Regions from separate parts of the Streptomyces sp. NPDC046557 genome, predicted to be linked through region 2. Evidence: riboswitches for the same ligand, from Rfam matches in the RefSeq annotation. Region 2 holds a riboswitch; the other holds the start of a gene.

Region 1 (4,204 bases), on a different contig from region 2:
TCCGCGTCCACCTCGCCGTCGTCGGCGGTCTTGACGACGACGACCTTCATGCCGGCCATCACGGCGCTGGCGGCGTTCGTGCCGTGCGCGGAGGACGGGATGAGACAGATGGTGCGCTGGTCGTCACCGTTCGCGCGGTGGTAGGCGCGGACGGCCAGCAGGCCGGCGAGCTCGCCCTGGGAACCGGCATTCGGCTGGATCGAGACCTTGTCGTAGCCGGTGACCTCGCAGAGACGTTCCTCCAGCTCGGTGATGAGAGTGAGGTAGCCCTCCGCCTGCTCCACCGGGGCGAACGGGTGCACCTGGCCGAACTCGGGCCAGGTGACCGGCTCCATCTCGGTGGTCGCGTTGAGCTTCATGGTGCAGGAACCCAGCGGGATCATGCCGCGGTCCAGCGCGTAGTCCTTGTCCGCGAGCTTGCGCAGGTAGCGCAGCATCGCGGTCTCGCTGCGGTGCTGGTGGAACACCGGGTGGGTCAGGTAGGCGTCCGAGCGCAGCAGGCCCTCGGGCAGCGTGTCCTCGGTGGTGGCGTCGAGGGCCTCGATGTCCGCGGTGACGCCGAAGGCGCCCCAGACGGCCTCGATGTCGGCGCGCAGCGTCGTCTCGTCGCAGGAGACGGAGACGAGGTCGTCGTCCACCCGGTAGAGGTTGACCCCGGCCTCGCGGGCGGCGGCCACGACCTCGGCGGCACGCCCGGGAACCCGGGTGGTGACGGTGTCGAAGTAGGCGCCGTGCACGACCTCCACCCCGCCGGCCGTCAGGCCCGCGGCGAGCAGGGCGGCGTAGCGGTGGGTGCGGCGGGCGATCGTGCGCAGGCCGTCCGGACCGTGGTAGACGGCGTACATTCCGGCCATGACGGCGAGCAGCACCTGCGCGGTGCAGATGTTGCTGGTGGCCTTCTCGCGGCGGATGTGCTGCTCACGCGTCTGCAGCGCGAGGCGGTACGCCTTGTTGCCGTCCGCGTCGACGGAGACGCCGACCAGGCGGCCGGGCAGCGAACGGGCGTGCTTGGACTGGACGGCCATGTAGCCGGCGTGCGGTCCGCCGAAGCCCATCGGGACACCGAAGCGCTGCGTGGTGCCTACGGCGATGTCGGCGCCCAGCTCGCCCGGGGAGGTCAGCAGGGTCAGCGCGAGCAGGTCGGCGGAGACGGTGACGATGGCGCCGAGCTCGTGCGCCCGGTCGATGACCGGCTTGATCTCCCGCACGGCGCCGGAAGCGCCGGGGTACTGGAGCAGCACGCCGAAGACACCGCGCTCGGCGATCTCGGCCGGGATGCCCTCGGACAGGTCCGCGACGACGACCTCGACCCCGATCGGCTCGGCGCGGGTCTCGATCACGGCGATGGTCTGGGGCAGCGCGTCGGCGTCGATCAGGAAGACGCCGCCCTTGACCTTGCCGACGCGGCGGGCCAGGGACATGGCCTCGGCCGCCGCGGTGCCCTCGTCGAGCAGGGAGGCGCCGGAGGTCGGCAGACCGGTCAGGTCGGCGACGACGGTCTGGAAGTTGAGCAGCGCCTCAAGCCGGCCCTGCGAGATCTCCGGCTGGTACGGGGTGTAGGCCGTGTACCAGGCCGGGTTCTCCATGACGTTGCGCAGGATCACCGGCGGCGTGAAGGTGCCGTAGTAGCCGAGGCCGATCATGGAGGTGAGGACCTGGTTGCGGTCGGCGAGCGACCGCAGCTCGGCCAGCACCTCGGCCTCGGTCCGCGCCTCGGGCAGGTTCAGCGCGGCGGCGGTCTTGATCACATCCGGTACCGCGGCGGCGGTCAGTTCGTCAAGGGAGCCGTAGCCCACCTGGGCGAGCATCTTGGCCTGCGCCTCGGCATCCGGGCCGATGTGGCGCTGCTCGAAGGGGATGCCTCGCTCCAGCTGAGAGAGCGGAATGCGGTTGGCGGTCATGTACGGAGGCCTCCTGGTCGTACGACCTGCGAGGGGCACCACGGCGCGGGCACCCGGACGGCCTCCCCCTCTGTCATCTCAACCTGAGAGCTTCACCGGAGTCGCGGCAACGGGCCCACGAGATCCGGCTTTCACCGTCGGTGAGGAGGGGAACCGGCACTGCGCGCCCGGTACCCGCCCCTGCTTTCCAGAGTGGCCTCGTCACGTGCGGTACGTATGCCTGAGAGATTCCGGGGAGGATTTGCTCCTTCGGCGCCTCCGTCATGCTCACTCGGAGGACTCTCCCGCACAGGGTCAACAGCCGTCACCCAGCCTACCAGCGAGGATCTGGAAGCTCCCTCGAGTGGCCCCCTGTGCGGATATGCCCTTCTGTAGTCATTACGGAGGAGTTGCGACCACTTGGAGGGACCGGACCGTGCAGACCGACATCGATCCCCGCAGTCTCATCGGCCGCAAGGCGTTCGACCGCAATGGCGTGAAGATCGGCACCGTGGACGAGGTCTACCTCGACGATGCCACCGGCGTACCGGAATGGGCGGCCGTCCGGACCGGCCTGTTCAGTCGGGACGCCTTCGTCCCGCTGGAACCCAGTGAGGTGGTCGACGACACCCTCCGGGTGCCCTTCGAACGCTCCCTGATCAAGGACGCCCCGGACTTCGGCGTCGGCCGCCACCTCTCCCCGGAACAGGAACTCCAGCTCTACCACCACTACGGGTTGGACGTGACGCTCCCCGCGGACTTCCACCGCCCCCCGCCCGCACAACAGCCCCGGGACTTCGGCAGCCTGGCCGGCGAAGGCTAGGGGGTGTCCGAGACCGGGGGCGGCTCCTCCTCCCCCACGAGCGGCAGCGGATCGGACGGCTCCAGCTCGGGGTCGTCCAGCCGGAAGGTCCGTACGCGCCCGGGCGCCGATCCGGGCCGTTCGAAGCGCACGGTCACCCGGCCCACCCCGCTGCCCTGGACCCAGCCCGGGCCGTAGACCGCGTGCCGGACGTCACTGCCGGCCGGCCAACGGCGCCCGGCGGCCGGCTCGGGCCCCCGCGCACCCCCGGTGGCCGGTACGAGTGCCACGGCCGGACCGGCCTCCCCACCCGGCTCCCGCCACCCGTCCGGCCCATCGGCCTCCCCTGTCCCCGCCGCGCCCCTCCCGCCCCTCCCCGTTGCGCCACCCTCCGCCGCGCCGGAGTCAGGGCCCTCACCCGTCGCCGGCGCGTCGGCCTGCGCGAACAGGTCCTCCTGCGTGTAGTCCGCGAGCCCGGTCACCCCGACGCCCAGCAGCCGCACCCCGCCCGTGGTGTCCACAGACTCCAGCAGCCGGGCGGCCGCCTCCCGCACCACCACCGGGTCGTCGGTCGGGCCGCGCAGCGTCTCCGAGCGGGTCAGCGTCGAGAAGTCGTAGCGGCGCACCTTCAGCACGATGGTGCGTCCGGAGTGTCCCGAGCCGCGCAGCCGCCCCACGCAGCGGTCGGCGAGCCGCTGCACCTCGTACCGGATCCGCACCCGGTCGTGCAGGTCCACGTCGAAGGTGTCCTCCACGGACACGGACTTCGCGTCCCGCTCGGCGACCACCGGTCGGTCGTCCAGGCCCAGCGCCATCCGGTACAGCCCCGCGCCGTGCGCCCGGCCCACCATGCGCACCAGCTCGTCCTCACCCGCCTCGGCCAGGTCCCCCACCGTGGTGATCCCTGCCCGCCGCAGGTGCTCCCCGGTGGCCGGTCCCACGCCCGGCAGGGTGCGTACCGACATCGGCGCGAGCAGTTCGCGCTCCGTCCCCGGCTCGATCACCAGCAGCCCGGCCGGTTTGGCCTCCTCCGAGGCGATCTTGGCCAGCATCTTCGACCCGGCCAGGCCCACCGAGCCGCTGAGCCCGGTGGCGGCCATGATGTCGGCGCGCAGATGCTCCCCCGTGGCCCGGGCCGTCGCCGAGTCGAAGGCGACCCCGCCCGCCTCCAGGTCCACGAACGCCTCGTCGAGGCTGAGCGGCTCCACCAACGGTGACAGGCCCCGCAGCAACGCCATGACGGTGTCGCTGACCTCCCGGTACAGGGTGAAGCGCGGGATCAGGTAGGCGCCGTTCGGGCACAGCCGCCTGGCCTGCGCCGTCGGCATCGCCGAATGCACCCCGAAGCGCCTGGCCTCGTAGGAGGCGGTGGCGACGACCCCGCGGGGTCCCAGGCCCCCGACGATGACCGGCTTTCCGCGCAGGCTCGGCTTCGACGCCTGCTCCACGGCGGCGTAGAAGGCGTCCATGTCCAGGTGGAGGATGGTCGGCGCGGATCTCACGGCTCCGATGCTCCCCTACG
Region 2 (4,204 bases):
ACGTCGGGGTCGAGTTCGTGGAGAGGGGTGTTCAGTACGGACATCAGGAGTCCCCGGGGGTCAGTTGTCGGAGTGGGTGAACGCGGCGTAGTCGTCGGCGGACAGCAGGTCGGTCGGGTCCTCCGTGACGCGCACCTTGAAGAGCCAGCCACCCTCGAACGGGGCCGAGTTCACCAGCGACGGGTCGTCGACGACGTCCTGGTTGGCCTCGACGACCTCACCGGTGACGGGGGAGTACAGGTCGCTGACCGACTTGGTCGACTCCAGCTCGCCGCAGGTCTCGCCCGCGGTCACCGTGTCGCCGACCTCGGGGAGCTGGGCGTAGACGACGTCACCGAGCGCGTTGGCCGCGAACTCCGTGATGCCGACCGTCGAGACGCCGTCCTCGGCGTTCGACAGCCACTCGTGCTCCTTGCTGAAACGCAGCTGCTGGGGGTTGCTCATGACCTGATTCTCCTGGATGCGGGGGAGTGGATACGAACGGTGGTCTCGGGTACTGGGACAGCGCCGTACGGCCGCCGTACGGGGCTCCGTGCGGCGGTGACGCGGTACGGGGTCGGTGCGGAACTACTTCTGCCGCTTGTAGAAGGGCAGGGCCACGACCTCGTACGGCTCATGCGTACCGCGAATGTCCACGCCGACGCCGGAGGTACCGGGCGCGGCGTGCGCCGCGTCCACGTACGCCATCGCGATCGGCTTGCCCAGCGTCGGCGACGGGGCGCCGGAGGTGACCTCGCCGATGACCTTGCCGTCGGCGACCACCGGGAAACCGGCGCGCGGGACCCGGCGCCCCTCGGCGATCAGGCCGACCAGCTTGCGCGGCGGATTCGTGGCGGCGCGCTCGGCGGCCTCCTCCAGCGCCCGGCGACCGACGAAGTCGACCTCCTTCTCGAACTTCACGACCCGACCCAGACCGGCGTCGAACGGGGTGAGGGAGGTGGTCAGCTCGTGCCCGTACAGCGGCATGCCGGCCTCCAGGCGCAGCGTGTCGCGGCAGGACAGCCCGGCCGGGACCAGGCCGACGCCCTCGCCGGCCTTCGTCAGCGCCTGCCACAGCTCCACGGCGTGCTCGGGGGAGACGAACAGCTCGAAGCCGTCCTCGCCGGTGTAGCCCGTACGCGCGATCAGCGCGGGGACGCCGGCGACCGTGCCGGGCAGGCCCGCGTAGTACTTGAGCCCGTCGAGGTCGGCGTCGGTGAGGGAGGCCAGGATGCCGGGGGACTCGGGGCCCTGGACGGCGATCAGCGCGTACGCGTCCCGGTCGTCGCGGACCTCGGTGTCGAAGCCGGCGGCGCGCTCGGTCAGGGCATCCAGGACGACCTGGGCGTTGGAGGCGTTCGCGACGACCATGTACTCGCTCTCGCCGAGGCGGTAGACGATCAGGTCGTCGAGGATGCCGCCGTCCTCCTGGCAGATGTGCGTGTAACGGGCGCGGCCGACACCCACGGTGGAGATGTTGCCGACCAGCGCGTAGTCCAGCGCCTTGACGGCCTCGGGGCCGGTCAGGGTGATCTCGCCCATGTGGGACAGGTCGAAGAGACCGGCCTTCGTGCGCACGGCGGTGTGCTCGTCGCGCTCACTGGCGTAGCGCAGCGGCATGTCCCAGCCCGCGAAGTCGGTCATGGTCGCACCGAGCGAGCGGTGCAGCGCGTCGAGCGCGGTCAGGCGGGGGGCAGTGCTCATGGGTGTGGCTCCCGGGTCCCAGGGCATGACATGACGAGGACGATCCTCCCCATCTGTCATCGGAACCTGAGAGGTTCGCCGAGAGTTCCCGCACCGGGCGGGACGCGTCGTCGGCTTGCACCTTGGGTGGAGCTGTCGAACAGCCCGCTTTTCAGATCTGCCTCATCCACGCGGTACGGGGCCTGAGAGATTCAAGGGAGGAACTTGCTCCTTCGGCGCCCGGGCACGACCTCACGGCGTGCCGGGACTCTCCCGCGCGGATTCAAGCGGCCGGTATGCAGTTGGTGTCCAGATGGCGCACATCATTGCACGAGGTGGGCGGGAGCGGGCGGGCGGCCCCGAAAGTCCGTGCGGACCCGACCGGGGCTTGAGCGGGCCGGCGCGAGCGGGGCTTGCGGGCGGGGTGGAACCGGGGGGGCCGGATTACCGTCTCTTTACATTCAGTGTGCGGGGGAGGCGATCGCTGTGCGGAGGTTCGGATTGCCGGCTTTGACGGGGACGCTCGACGGGGTCCCGGCGCAGCGGCGGCCACCGGCGTCGGTGCGGCCGGGGCGGGTCCGCGACCTGCGGGGGTCGGGGGCGCGGGGGCCGCGACGGCTCGGGTTCGCCGCGGGGGACATCGTGGTGGTGTCCGGCCTGCCCGGCGGCGGCAAGAGCACGCTGATCAGACGGGTCGCGGGGGTCGTCGCGATCGACTCGCAGGACACGCGGGAGCGGTGGGAGCGGCGCGTGCCGGGGGCGGTCCCGTACGCCGTGTACCGGCCGGTGGTTCGGGCGGCGCACTACTGGGGACTGTGGCGGGTGGTGCGCTCGGGGGCTTCGGTGGTGGTGCACGACTGCGGGAGCCAGGCGTGGGTACGGCGGCTCCTGGCGGCGGCGGCGCGGCGGCGGGGCCGGGCGTTGCACCTGCTGCTGTTGGACGCGACCGCGGGGGAGGCATTGGCGGGGCAGGCGGAGCGGGGGCGGCGGGTGTCGGCGTACGCCTTCGCCCGCCACCGGGCGGCGGTGACCCGCCTGATCCGCGCCGCGGAAGCGGGCCGCCCCCCGGCCGGCTGCGCCTCGGTCACCCTCCTCGACCGCCCCTCCGCTGCCGCGCTCACCGGCATCACGTTCCCCTGACCGGGCCGGCGCCCCGTATCGGGCGGGGTGGGGCGGCGGGCCGGGGTCGCCCCGCGCCCACGCGTGCCCGGCGCGGTCCCTGGTCGGCCCGGCGCCTCAGCCCCGCGGGGCCCGGGGCGCGGGGCGACTCCCGGCCCCGCCGGACAATCCGGCCCCGCCGCCGCTCGCGGCAAGCGGTCCGCACTGTCGCCCCCGCCCGCTTTCAGCGCCGGGCCGGCACATCCCGGCCTTCCCGCTGTTTCCGCGCAGGGCCGGCACACCCAGCCTCGCCGGCGTTTGAGGCGCGGGGTCTTGGGCGGAGCCCCAGGAAACCCGGCTCCGCCGGGCACCGGGCTCTGCCCGGACCCTCCCCCAGACTCCGTTCCGGGGGGACCCCCACTGAGGGGACCCCCACTCAAACGCCGGCGGAGCCGGGTTCGCGCCGGGGCGGCCCCGGCCGGGAGGCGACCCGGGGCCCGGGGGACGGGGGCGACGGAATAGGGTCGGCGGGACAACGCGGAGCGACAGGCGGAGGCGGCAGATGCACGGCGGCGGGTGGCCCGACAACGAGCTGGAACACGTGCTCGGCGCGGCCCTGGGGCAGGCGGACGCCGGCGCCCGGATCCTGGAGGTGCTCGGCCGCAGCCCGGTCTGGGTGCCGCTGCCTACAGGCGGCGGCCCCGAGCACACCGCCCTCAACCTGCCGACCATGCTCATCGGCGGCGCGGCGTACGTCCCCGTCTACAGCTCCGAGGCCCAGTTCCGCGTCTGCGTCGGCACCGCCATGGACTTCGCCGTCGCCCCCGCCGTCGAGTTCGCCCGCGGCCTGCCGCCGCAGCTCGGCATCGCCCTCAACCCCGAGGGCGCCGTCGGCGTCCCGCTCCCCCCGCCCGCCGTCGCGGAACTCTGCCGCACCGGCCGTACCCCACTCGACGGCCCCGCCACCGGCGGCCGCGTCCGGCTCTACGAGCCCGACTGGCAGGACGACCCGGTGGACTTCCTCACCGCCGCCACCGAGGAGTTCCGCGCCATCGGCGTGGTCGCCGCCGCCCACCGCTGCCTCGCCAGCGTCGAGGGCGGGGCGCCCCAGCTCTACATCGGTGTCCGATTGACGGGATGGGATCCCGAGTCCCGGAACGCCCCGCTGGAGGCCCTCGGCCGGGCGCTGACCCGCGTACCGCCGCCCTGGCCGGTGCAGTTGATCCTCCTCGACGCCGCCCAGGACCCGGTGGTCGACTACATCCGTGAGCGCGTACGCCCCTTCTACCTGCCCTAGGGCCGCTTAAGCTGGGGGCCGATACGCGTGGATGACGGGCGGACGAAGAGGGGTACCGGGTGAGTGCGTCAGGCACGGCCGCGGCCGGACAGGTCGAGCACATGCTGCGCCAGGTGACTCCCGGGCGCTATGAGAGCTACGAGTCGC

What was found. Region 2 has a riboswitch for glycine ahead of gcvT (glycine cleavage system aminomethyltransferase GcvT). Riboswitches for the same ligand answer to the same signal wherever they lie in the genome.
Region 1: another riboswitch for glycine. It lies ahead of gcvP (aminomethyl-transferring glycine dehydrogenase); the one in region 2 lies ahead of gcvT (glycine cleavage system aminomethyltransferase GcvT).

What each region holds. Positions count from the first base shown of each region.
Region 1 covers NZ_JBEYZH010000011.1:145,725-149,928, forward strand. The annotation lists gene gcvP (aminomethyl-transferring glycine dehydrogenase) at 1-1,901, opposite strand, end outside; glycine riboswitch at 2,100-2,198, opposite strand; gene ABZ934_RS20805 (PRC-barrel domain-containing protein) at 2,317-2,703, shown strand; gene ABZ934_RS20810 (DNA polymerase IV) at 2,700-4,184, opposite strand.
Region 2 covers NZ_JBEYZH010000002.1:255,606-259,809, reverse strand. The annotation lists gene glyA (serine hydroxymethyltransferase) at 1-44, opposite strand, end outside; gene gcvH (glycine cleavage system protein GcvH) at 61-444, opposite strand; gene gcvT (glycine cleavage system aminomethyltransferase GcvT) at 568-1,683, opposite strand; glycine riboswitch at 1,845-1,948, opposite strand; gene ABZ934_RS06385 (ABC transporter ATP-binding protein) at 2,224-2,802, shown strand; gene ABZ934_RS06380 (enhanced serine sensitivity protein SseB C-terminal domain-containing protein) at 3,323-4,057, shown strand; gene ABZ934_RS06375 (enhanced serine sensitivity protein SseB C-terminal domain-containing protein) at 4,117-4,204, shown strand, end outside.